DNA from 3 places in the Vibrio aphrogenes genome. Region 3 is predicted to be linked to each of the others. Evidence: predicted binding sites of a transcription regulator. Region 3 holds the regulator's gene; each other region holds the start of a gene.
The links. Region 3 encodes CRP, which controls carbon source genes, mostly activating them, when cyclic AMP is high. Its sites were predicted from a motif close to TGTGANNNNNNTCACA; they were not measured.
Positions count from the first base shown of each region.

Region 1: a site for CRP is predicted at 1,583-1,598, ahead of gltB (glutamate synthase large subunit). Genes of this name have one in related genera too.
Region 2: a site for CRP is predicted at 2,388-2,403, ahead of nagE (N-acetylglucosamine-specific PTS transporter subunit IIBC). Genes of this name have one in related genera too.

Region 1 covers NZ_AP018689.1:454,037-458,303, reverse strand. The annotation lists gene arcB (aerobic respiration two-component sensor histidine kinase ArcB) at 1-1,182, opposite strand, end outside; gene gltB (glutamate synthase large subunit) at 1,862-4,267, shown strand, end outside.
Region 2 covers NZ_AP018689.1:833,801-838,067, forward strand. The annotation lists gene nagC (DNA-binding transcriptional regulator NagC) at 1-292, opposite strand, end outside; gene nagA (N-acetylglucosamine-6-phosphate deacetylase) at 294-1,430, opposite strand; gene nagB (glucosamine-6-phosphate deaminase) at 1,443-2,246, opposite strand; gene nagE (N-acetylglucosamine-specific PTS transporter subunit IIBC) at 2,518-4,011, shown strand; gene glnS (glutamine--tRNA ligase) at 4,185-4,267, shown strand, end outside.
Region 3 covers NZ_AP018689.1:259,408-263,674, forward strand. The annotation lists gene pyrE (orotate phosphoribosyltransferase) at 1-174, shown strand, start outside; gene VCA1004_RS01205 (aromatic amino acid transport family protein) at 396-1,601, shown strand; gene crp (cAMP-activated global transcriptional regulator CRP) at 2,005-2,637, opposite strand; gene VCA1004_RS01220 (phosphoribulokinase) at 2,879-3,748, opposite strand; gene VCA1004_RS01225 (YheU family protein) at 3,829-4,044, opposite strand; gene VCA1004_RS01230 (TIGR02444 family protein) at 4,071-4,267, opposite strand, start outside.

The DNA of each region.
Region 1 (4,267 bases), 190 kb from region 3:
TGAAATCGCTGTCGGTAATTCCGTTAACCGGTCTAATTCAAAACTTAATCCTTTTTGCTCGGCCATTAATCCAGAGATTGTTTCAATATCGCTGATAAAACTTTGAAAATCCGTATCCGTTGGTAATAACTCCAATTGTGTACGATCTAACTTATCTAAATCGATCACATCATTAAAAATATGGCCCAATGTGATCGCGCTGATATTAATGGTTTGCATATATTGGCGTTGCTCTTGATCCAACTTAGAGTCCAGCAAAATACGACTTAAACCGACAATCCCATTTAATGGCGTACGAAGTTCGTGACTGATCGTCGAAATAAAGGTGGTTTTATCTTGGCTCGCTTTCACTAACGCATCTTGATAAGCCTTACGGTCGGTAATATTTCGTCCAAACCCTACCAAACCAAGCAACTGTTTCGACTTGTTGTAAAATGGCAACTTCCTAAATTCAAAGTAGGCTTTTTCACCATTGGGGTACTCTAACCAAATGTCGTAAGCCAATTCTCGGTTAGAATCAAAAACTTCTTTATCTGTGATTTCGATTTGGTGGAGCGTATGGATGTCTTTATACACATCATAAATAGATAGCCCCACCAACTCATTTTCGGTTAACCCGGTCAGCTCTTCAAAAGCCTTATTACAACCAGAAAACACCCCTTCGGTATTTCGGTAATAAATAAGATCTGGAGAGGAATCTAAAAAAGAGCGCAGCAAAGCCGTTCTTTCCGCTAGCTCCACTTGGGTTTTCTCTCTTTGATAAACTTCATTTTTTAAGTCTTGCATCATTTCAAGACGCGCTGCTTCCGCTTTGACCCTTTCGGCGATTTGCTGATTTAATTTATGGATATTTTGTTGCAGTTCTAAATTCAGCTCATGATCGCGCTGACGCATATTTTTGAGCTTTTCCACCATTTTGCTCAGCCGCTGGCGTGACTCTTCTAATTGATCCACAACCACTGTTAGAAAATACACCGCCCAAGGGGTGATTAAGATCCCGAAGAAAATAGAACGAATAATGACAATATTTTCTACTTCGCCCAGCCAGATCATGCTGACAACGGCTTGTAAGAGCACTGAAAAACAAACGAAAGCCAGTGCCAGCAACATGGAAAAACGAACCATGCCTAACTTCACAAGCAGATCGACATAATATTGAGCCAATTTTTTTATTAATTTCATGATACATTCCGCTCAGACAGCTAGTTAATTTGATAAATGAGGTAATGAAAAGATAAAACCAAAGCGATGACTGGTTAACTAAAACCATGATAATCCTATTGCTTAAACCACCCTTTTATATCATTCAAAACACTAAAAAGCCTTGAGTTATTTCCCCTTACTTTCACTTAGCATCAACATGAGGCGTGACAATTAAGGTACACGACTCGCTCAATGATTCACCCTAACATCGCATTAACAAAAACAAATAAACATTCACTTAAAATGCATAAAATTCAACATCATCGACATTTTGTTCTTTTAATATGCAAAATATGTGAAAAAAATAAACAAATTTATTTAACTTTCGTTGGAATTACATAGTACAAAAATGTAGGATGGGTGAACGATTCTGTGTTTTCGTGATAGGAATCACGCCAAAACTCAGGAGTAAATCGCTAGCACTTCCTTTTAAAACAGCATAAAACACTAATTATGTGTTGAAACGGATATAAAAGGAACTAAGGAACCGCTTTTTTCGCAAATACTTTTCTGCGAATGGTTGAAAGGAATCGCACTTACTAGACCGAGCAATGTCGACGTAAGCTGAAGATTATAAGTAAATAAAAGGACAAAGCGGCTATAACGAAACGCATTGAAGCGAATCAATAGCTGCTATTTAACTTGGAAGGATGTACCTATGGTAAGTAGAGAGCACAGTACACAAGGATTGTACACTCCCGAGCTGGAGCATGATGCCTGTGGAATCGGTTTTGTTGCTCACTTAAAAAACCGTAAATCCCACGCGGTAGTTACTCAAGCACTCGATATGCTAGCCCGAATGGAACACCGAGGTGGTCAAGGTTGTGACCCCTGTAGTGGTGATGGTGCGGGTATTCTGCTACAAAAACCTCACGAATTTCTATTAGAAGAAGCAGTTAAACTTAGTATCAAGTTACCTTCTTTTGAAAAATACGGTGTTGGTGTGGTTCTTTTCCCTAAAGATGAACACAAGCGCCAACAATGCCGCGATATTCTTGAACGTAATGCCAAACGCCTTGATCTTGAGATCTTAGGTTACCGTGTTCTCCCCGTCGACAACTCTATGATTGGCGAAGATCCACTGAGCACAGAACCTCAGTTTGAGCATGTTTTCATTTCTGGTGGCCCAAGTACAGAGCCAGAAGAACTTGAACGTAAACTGTACGTATTACGTAACTATACCGTTCGAGTCTGTTTAGAGTCAGTTTCCAACATTGGTGACGATTTCTACATCAACTCACTTTCGTATAAAACGCTAGTCTACAAAGGCCAGCTAACTACAGATCAGGTTCCTCAGTATTTCTTAGATCTGCAAAATCCAACCATGGTGACCGCGTTAGCCTTGGTTCACTCTCGCTTTTCAACCAATACGTTCCCTCGTTGGCGTTTAGCTCAACCTTTCCGTTACATCGCTCACAATGGTGAGATCAATACGGTTCGCGGTAACCTCAACTGGATGAAAGCACGCGAAGCTATTTTAGAATCGGATCTCTTCACCAAAGCTGAAATCGACATGCTATTGCCGATTTGTTCAGAGAACGGTTCAGATTCATCAAACTTCGATATGGCATTAGAGCTACTTGTTCTATCTGGCCGTAGCTTGCCACACGCTTTAATGATGTTAATCCCTGAAGCTTGGCAAGAAAATAAAAATATGGATCCAGCGCGTCGTGCCTTCTACCAATACCATGCCAATATCATGGAACCTTGGGATGGCCCGGCTTCTGTTTGTTTCACTGATGGTGTTCAAGTAGGGGCAACACTGGACCGTAATGGGTTACGTCCATCTCGCTATACGGTAACTAAAGATAATTTCTTAGTTATGGCATCAGAATCAGGTGCGGTAGAAATTGCACCAGAAAACATCGAATACCGCGGTCGCTTACAACCAGGTCGTATCTTTGTTGCCGACCTTGAACAAGGTCGCATCATTTCTGATGAAGAAGTCAAAGATACCATCGCAAAAGCCAAACCTTATGAGCAATGGGTACAAGACAATCTATTAACACTCAAAACACTGCCAGATGCAGATAACATGCACCACCAGCCTTCGGCGGCGAAACTGCTACAACACCAACAAGCATTTGGGATTACTAGCGAAGAAGTGAATGACATCATCCATGTTCTGGCGGAAACAGGCTATGAACCCTTGATGTCCATGGGTGCCGACTGGCCTCTTGCGGTGTTATCACACCAATCACAACACCTGTCTCATTACTTTAAGCAGTTATTTGCTCAGGTCACTAACCCACCGATCGACCCGATCCGTGAGCGTATGGTGATGTCACTTAACACCTACTTAGGTCGTGACCATAACCTGTTAACTGAAACCCCAGAGCACTGCCGAAAAGTTGAGCTTGAGTCGCCCGTTCTCTCTAACGATGAGCTTGAGAAATTACGTGCGATTGATAACGAACACTTGCAAGCCAAAACACTGGATATCGTATTCCGTGCCACTGAAGAGCCGGGCAAACTAGAACGTGCACTGAAACGTATTTGTCAGTACGCAGAAGATGCAGTGATCGACGGTTATTCGATCATTCTACTGACAGACCGTGCAACCAACTCTAACCACGCAGCAATTCCTGCGATGTTAGCTGTAGGTGCGGTTCACCATCACCTTATCCGTAAAGGCTTACGTGCCAAGTGTGACATCGTAATCGAAACCGGTGATGCCCGCGAAACACACCACTTTGCCACTTTAGTTGGCTATGGTGCCAATGCGGTTAACCCATACTTGGTGACAGAAACGATCGTGGATCTTCAGAAGAAGAAAAAACTCGATCCTGAAATTTCAACCGAGCAATACTTCAACAATTACCGTAAAGGCATCAATGCTGGTCTATTGAAGATCTTCTCTAAGATGGGCATCTCAACTTTACAGTCATACCATGGTGCGCAAATTTTTGAAGCGCTAGGGATCAGTAAATCGGTGGTAGATAAATACTTCACCGGTACTGTTTCACGTATTCAAGGTTTAACCATCGATGATATCGCTCGTGAAGTGTTGATCCGTCACCGTGTTGGCTACCCAACGCGTGAAATCCCAATTCAAATGCTGGAT
Region 2 (4,267 bases), 570 kb from region 3:
TCAATTGAATATAATCGCGCCCTAAACGGATAGCAATAGAATGAAAGGGAGCGGTTTCAGTGGTCAAAGAAATAGCGCGTCGGCCACCCGTTGAGGCTTGTTGCGCTACTTCTTTAATTAAACCTCGCTCTAACAGCTGGCGAGTAATCTTAGTGACACTGGCGGGGGCTAATTGGCTAACATCGGCAACCTGTATTCGTGAAATCGGCCCTTGTTGGTCGATTAATCGATAGACAGCTGCGCTGTTCAGTTGTTTTACTAAATCTACATTACCAATTTGTCCGCCATTCATTCTATGCTTGCTCGTATTGTCCGTTAACAACCGTCGCTTTGACATTGAAGTCACGATCAAACACGGTTAAGTTTGCCACTAATCCTGGTTTGACCTGGCCGAGCTTATGGTCCACACCGATTGCACGAGCGGGATAAAGCGTTGCCATTCTGAGAGCTTCGTCTAAAGCGATTCCTACATGTTCAACTGTGTTTTGCACAGCTTCAATCATGGTTAAAGCTGAACCACCTAATGTGCCATTTTCATCAACACATTTTCCATTGCGGTAATATACTTTCTTACCAACAAAAATAAAGTGATCCATGTCCGCACCTGCTGGAGCTGTGGCATCCGTCACTAATACGAGCTTATCACCTTTAATCTTATGTGCGATACGGATATTAGCATAATCAACATGAAATCCATCGGCAATAATGCCGGCATACACTTCAGGCGTATCATAAATAGCCCCAACTACACCGGGTTCACGACCTACCATCGGTGTCATTGCATTGAATAAGTGCGTAGCAAAGGTTATACCATTTGCAAATCCAGCACGAGCTTCCGAGTAAGTCGCATTAGTATGGCCGATTGATACGATGATCCCAGCTTCACGTAAGCGTCGAATATGCTCTGGTGAATTTTGTTCTGGGGCTAAAGTCACTTTAGCGACCACATCATGATTATCACAAATAGTCTGGATCATGTCGTCATCAGACTTACGAATGAAGTCAGGGCGATGAATACCTTTTTTCAACACATTGAGATAAGGGCCTTCTAAATGTAGCCCTAGTGATTGATTTTGGTAACGCTGTTGATATTCACGTGCTGCGCTAAGTGCTTGTTGCATATCTTCATTGGAAGACGTAATTAAGGTTGGCAAGAAGCTAGTACAACCCGATTTTAAGTTCGCGTTATGCATGATTTGCATGGCATCAGCGGTGATGTCGTCATTGAGCATCACGCCACCACAACCGTTGAGTTGTAAATCAATAAATCCAGGGCTTAAATTTGCCCCTTTAAGATCGATAGTCTCAATATCATTTGGCAATTCATCTTGTTGGAGAATGGATTGAATCATGCCATTCTCTATCACAACGGCTTGCCCTGTCAGTACGTCATGACCAGTATAGATTTTTGCATTAATCAGAGCATACATATAAGCCCTACCTTATTTGATATTCTTAATATTTTCAGCTTCAAGTTCTTTAAAGTATTTAACGGTTTTTACTTTGAGTTCTTGAGTGGCTGGTTCATCGCAAACAATCACTGATTTAGCGTGTAATTGTAAGGCTGACACGGTCCATAGATGATTAACGGAACCTTCAACAGCAGCTTGTAACGCTAAAGCCTTGTTATGGCCTGTGATCAAAAGCATGACTTCTTCAGAATCTAATAATGTGCCAACACCAATGGTTAAAGCGTATTTTGGAACTTGATTGATGTCGCCATCAAAAAAGCGAGAGTTGGCAATTCGTGTATCTTCAGTCAGTGTTTTAATGCGAGTGCGTGAAGAAAGTGAAGACGCTGGCTCATTGAATGCAATGTGACCATCATTACCGACACCGCCCATAAATAAATTGATGCGGCCGTAAGATTTAATCTTATCTTCGTAGCGCTTACATTCTGCTTCATGATCGTCGGTATTACCATTTAATAAATTGATGTTTTTCTCTTGTACATCAACATGGTTAAAGAAGTTCTCATACATGAATGTACGATAAGATTCTGGGTGTTCTGCTGGTAAACCGATGTATTCATCCATGTTGAAAGTGACGACATGTTTAAAGCTTACTTCACCGTTTTGATGCAATTTGATCAGTTGTTTATAAGTATTAAGTGGAGAGCCACCAGTGGGTAAACCTAATACAAAAGGGCGATCTTCTGTTGGATTAAACTTATTGATTTTATTAACAATGTGGCGAGCTGACCATAAGCCAACATCAGTTGCATTTTCTAGTGGAATAAGTCTCATAATACACCTCAATAGGACATCAAATTTAGTTAAGTATAATTTCTAAACTGCATTATTTTGCATGATAAAATAAGTTTTGAAAACTATCTAGTATAAATACGATAAATCCTTCACAACATTTGAGCAAACCGGTAAATATCTCTTGATAAAGATCACAAATAAAGTCCTTTTAATTTGCGCGCTAAAATTAATTACATAGACTGTCGTTGTACTAAATTTTTCCAAAAAAATAAGTTTTATAGTTTACCAAATCCTATAGGGGGGAATTACGGTGAATATTCTTGGATACTTCCAAAAAGTCGGTAAGGCGTTGATGGTACCTGTTGCCACACTGCCAGCAGCCGCAATATTAATGGGTATAGGCTACTGGATTGATCCCAATGGTTGGGGTGCAAACAGTGCTTTAGCTGCATTTTTGATTAAGGCGGGTGCCGCGATTATTGATAATATGTCATATCTGTTTGCAATTGGTGTTGCATACGGTATGTCTAAAGATAAAGATGGTGCCGCGGCATTGGCTGGTTTTGTCGGTTATACGGTCGTTATTACTTTATTATCTCCGGGTGCCGTATCACAAATTCAAGGCATTGACCCGAGCGCAGTTCCTGCTGCATTTGGTAAAATCAACAACCAATTCGTTGGTATCTTGATGGGTATCGTAACGGCTGAAATTTATAACCGTTTCTCTCATGTTGAACTACATAAAGCTTTGTCTTTCTTCTCAGGTAAGCGTTTAATTCCAATTCTAACGTCTTTTGCTGGTATTTTGATTGCTTTCATCCTTATGTACTTATGGCCAATTGTTTATGGTGGCTTAGTACAATTTGGTGAGTCTATTCAAGGTCTAGGTGCGACAGGGGCAGGTATTTATGCTTTCTTTAACCGCTTATTAATTCCAGTGGGTCTTCACCACGCATTAAACTCAGTATTCTGGTTTGATGTTGCCGGTATTAATGATATTCCTAACTTCCTTGGTGGTGCGAAATCCATTGCAGAAGGTACTGCTGTTCCTGGTGTAACAGGTATGTATCAAGCTGGTTTCTTCCCTATCATGATGTTTGGTTTACCAGGTGCTGCTCTGGCTATCTATCACACTTCTTTTTTGAAAAATAAAGAAAAAGTAGCTTCTATCATGATTGCCGCTGGTTTCGCATCATTCTTTACGGGTGTGACTGAACCACTAGAGTTCTCTTTCATGTTCTTAGCGCCGCCATTGTACTTCTTGCATGCCTTGTTAACTGGTATTTCAGTTTACATTGCCGCATCTATGCATTGGATTGCAGGTTTTGGCTTCTCAGCTGGTCTTGTCGATATGGTATTATCATCTCGCAACCCACTTGCGGTAAGCTGGTACATGCTACTTGCTCAAGGCTTGGTTTTCTTTGTCATTTACTACTTCGTATTCCGTACCGTGATTGTTAAGTTCAATCTTAAAACTCCTGGTCGTGAAGATGAGACAGCGGCGACAGAGTCCAATGTGAAAGGTTCTGAAAAGTCTTCTGAATTAGCTCGCCAATACTTGAAAGCTCTTGGTGGCCATCAAAATCTATCTAGCATTGATGCCTGTATCACGCGTCTTCGCTTGACAGTGAATGATATGAGCCAAATCGAAGAGTCTACCTTAAAAGCATTAGGTGCTATGGGGGTTATCAAACTGGGTACTAATAACTTACAAGTTATTTTAGGTCCACTGGCTGAAATTGTTGCTGGTGAAATGAAAAAAGTACCAGAATCTGACGATTTATCGGATGTGACACTTCCATAATTGAATGAATAATATTCACCTTAAGGCTCCCACTGTGGAGCCTTTTTTTATAATTACCGTTCTTTTGATTTATTTGCTAAAGAAAATGGCACTTCTAGTTGTGTAAAGGGCAAGAATTGTGGATCATTAGCCCTGATTATTAAAAGACTTTCATTTTTACTGAGGTATTATCGATGAGTGAAGCTGAGGCTCGACCATCCAACTTTATCCGCCAAATTATTGACAAGGATCTTGCGGATGGCAAACACACAGGGAT
Region 3 (4,267 bases):
CAAGAAAAAGGTAAAGGTGAGTTATCTGCCATTCAAGAAGTCGAGCGTGATTTTGGGTGTGCGGTCATTTCTATTATTAGTCTTGGCGATTTAGTCACGTATCTTGAAGAGCAAGGCAACAGTGCCGAGCAGTTAGCTTCAGTTAAAGCTTATCGAGATCAATACGGTATTTAATTGACCGTTAAAATGACTTTTCATCTGACCCAGTGGCTCATTTGGCCATTGGGTTTATTTTTATTTACAGTGCGTATATTTTTTTATACACCAAAACAAAATGACTATTTAAGGTAAATTTGTAGAATAATTGAGCGATTTTGATTTTTGTTACCTCGATTTAATCCTGAAAAATGAGTAATGTGTCAGCTTATTATTCCACCAGGTAAAAAGATAACAATATGAGTAATTCAAAGGTTTTTGGCAGTACTTTGATCATTGCCGGTACAACCATTGGGGCTGGCATGCTGGCACTTCCGATTGCATCTGCCGGTTTAGGCTTTTCCACCTCCTTGATGATCATGGTGGGGATGTGGGCTTTAATGGCGTACACCGCATTATTAATGTTAGAGCTTCATCAACATGCCGATTATGACGCAACCCTACACACTTTAGCGAAACAGTTTCTGGGTGAAAAAGGCAAATGGATTGCGACCTTTGCCATGCTATTTTTATTTTATGCGTTATGTGCCGCTTACATTGCTGGTGGTGGTGGTCAGTTTAACGCCAAGCTATATAACTGGTTTTCTCTTGATGTCTCGAGCGGTTTAGGCACCGTCATTTTTACACTATTAATCGCCTCTATTGTCACCTTTGGGACGCATTCTGTTGATCGAGTTAATCGAGTGTTGTTTACCTGTAAGCTGATCGCGATGGCAACCATGTTGTTTTTCTTAACCCCTAATATTGAAGCGGTGAATTTAGTCAACATGCCATTAGAAAAAGGACTGGTTGTGGCGGCTTTGCCAGTAATTTTTACCTCTTTTGGCTTTCACGGGAGCATTCCTGCGGTGGTACGCTATTTAGAATTAGACATGAAGGCCTTAAAGAAAGTGATGCTCTGCGGCTCTTTATTGCCATTAATTGTCTACATCTTATGGCAATTCGCAACCTTGGGTGTGGTGAATCAAGCGACCTTATCACAAGCTTCAGATGTGAGCTCTTTAGTGAATATCTTATCTCAAGTGATTCATAACAGCATGATTTCGCAGATTGTGTCTGTCTTTGCTGACCTTGCGTTGATTACTTCATTTTTAGGGGTGAGCTTGGGCTTGTTTGAATTTTTAGGGGATAGCTTAAATAAGCGACAAACCAAAAAAGGCCGTGTGGCGATCGCTTTCGTGACTTTTTTGCCTCCACTAGGCTTTGCTTTGTTCTACCCACAAGGTTTTATTATGGCGTTAGGTTATGCTGCTATTGCTTTGGCTATTTTAGCCATTCTATTACCGGTTGCTATGGTAGTGAAATCACGTCAACAGCATCATGAAACTCAAGCCTTTACAGTGAGCGGTGGTAAACCTGCATTAATATTTACCTTGTTAATGGGCGTGGTTATTATCGGGGTGCAGTTGTTGATCAGTGCAGGGGTGTTACCGGCGATTGGGTAATATCGGTATTCGTAACAGACCGCTGCGCTTCTCTAAGCGAGGAAAAGCACAAGCAGGAAAGCCGAGATATGGGGACGCTGCGCTAGGGAACCGAAAAGAATTATTGACATTAGTTGGTCTCGCAGCACAATCCTCTCGGCTCTCGGCTCTCGGCTCTCGGCTCTCGGCTCTCGGCTCTCGGCTCTCGGCTCTCGGCTCTCGGCTCTCGGCTCTCGGCTCTCGGCTCTCGGCTCTCGGCTCTCGGCTCTCGGCTCTCGGCTCTCGGCTCTCGGCTCTCGGCTCTTATCTTTATCGAGTCACAAGCAGCGTAGCGCCCGAATAACGAAACTCGCGTATAAAAAAAGCCACTGAACTTTCATTCAGTGGCTTTGTGGATTTTGGCTTGTTGTAAAACGAAAGACGATTAACGCGTACCGTAAACGACGATGGTTTTACCGTGAGCTGAAATCAGATTTTGCTCTTCTAGCATCTTCAAGATACGGCCAACAGTTTCGCGTGAACAGCCAACAATTTGACCAATTTCTTGGCGAGTGATCTTGATTTGCATACCATCAGGGTGAGTCATCGCATCAGGTTGTTTCGCTAAGTTCAACAGAGTTTGAGCGATACGACCCGTTACGTCTAGGAAAGCTAAGTCACCCACTTTCTGGCTAGTAATCTGTAGGCGTTTAGCCATTTGACCAGAAAGACGCATTAAGATATCTGGATTCACTTGGATAAGTTGGCGGAATTTCTTAAATGAAATTTCAGCGACTTCACAAGGTGATTTTGCACGGACCCAAGCGGTACGCTCTTGGTCTTCTTCAAATAGGCCTAATTCGCCAATGAAGTCACCTTGGTTCAAGTAAGACAAAATCATCTCTTTGCCTTCTTCATCTTTGATTAATACAGCCACTGAACCCTTCACGATGTAATACAGAGTTTCTGCTTTCTCACCGGCGTGAATCAAAGTACTTTTTGATGGGTACTTATGGATATGACAGTGCGATAGAAACCACTCTAATGTTGGGTCAGTTTGAGGTTTACCTAGAACCATAATTTGTTACTTCCTCTACAAGGCTTGCTCAGTGTTGAGTCATCCATCCTGAGACCGTCTGGACGGGTCACATAAAATAGGTGCTAATTTTCTTAGCTGTAAGACTTTTACAGTTGGTCTTAAATACTACCCCTTTCTTCATCGGATTTCTTGATTTTGATCGACCAAGAATGGGGTTTTTGACTGCCAAAATGTGTTCGAAATCACAGACTCGACAGTAAGTGTGCTCTCGCTAGCATTTCTAGTCGATTTTCCCTGTTTCGATTAATTGATGTAATAACGGTTGGATGATGAGTTCCATAGCAAAACTCATTTTTCCGCCCGGTACCACTAGGGTGTTATGGCGCGACATGAATGAACCATCAATCATGGCGAGTAAATAAGGAAAGTCGACATTTTTAATGCCACGTAAGCGGATCACCACAAAACTTTCATCGAGACTGGGGATTCCTTTTGCATTGAGTGGATTGGAGGTATCCACGGTTGGAACGCGTTGAAAGTTAATGTGAGTGCGTGAAAATTGTGGCGTTATGTAATTAAGGTAGTCATCCATTGAACGCACAATCGAGTCCATCACAGCTTCTCGTGAATGGCCGCGATCGCGGGTATCACGCACAAATTTTTGAATCCATTCCAAGTTAACGATCGGCACCATACCAATCAGAAAATCGACGTGTTTCGACACGCTGACCTCGCCATCGACGACGCCGCCATGTAAACCTTCGTAGAATAAAACATCGGTATTTTCAGGCAGATCTTGCCAAGGGGTAAAGGTACCTGGCATTTGGTTATAGGGGACGGCTTCATCAAAACTGTGTAGATAACGGCGCACTTTACCGGTGCCATCTTGCCCATATTGCTTGAAAAAATGCGCGAGAGCGGGGAAGTCATTGGCTTCGGGGCCAAAATAGCTGATGTGCTTGCCTTGCTCTTTGGCTTTACGAATGGCGATGTCCATTTCTGGGCGCGTATAACGATGAAAGCTATCGCCTTCAACCCAAGAAGCTTGAATGCCCATCATATTGAACATTTTACGGAAGGTTTCTGAGGTGGTGGTGGTTCCTGCACCTGATGAACCCGTAACCGCAATGATCGGGTGTTTTGCCGACATAATAATCCTTTATTGCGACTTAATTATGTCCCACAGTGTAGAGGAATGACGGCAAAGAATAAATAGGAGAGCGTGAGAGGTTAGTTGAGATCCCGAATCGATTTGATATCGACGCTTTCATGGAGCTCGGAAAAAACAATAACAACACTGCCAGCTTGGAGTTGTGTTTTGACTTGTTTGATTTTGGTCTCAAGTGTGGTTTCTTGGAGGCCGTAATCGGTTCCTTCTCGTAAAATAAATTCTTTGATTAAATTATCGAGTGTCTCGGGCTGAATCTCTTGCCAAGGAATGATCATGGTACTGCCTTATCCATTGATTGGGGTTATCGAGCCGTATTATAAAAAATCTCACACAGATGTTCAGCCCCAACCTTATGACAATAGAGATGGGTCATGGGTTGGCCAGAACGAGGAGAAAGGTCCATTTGATTAATGCAATGGACCAAATCTGATTGCTGTTGGCGTTCTAGTTGCAGTTCAAACTGTAAAGATTCACGATATAGGGTGTCGGGCAAATGCG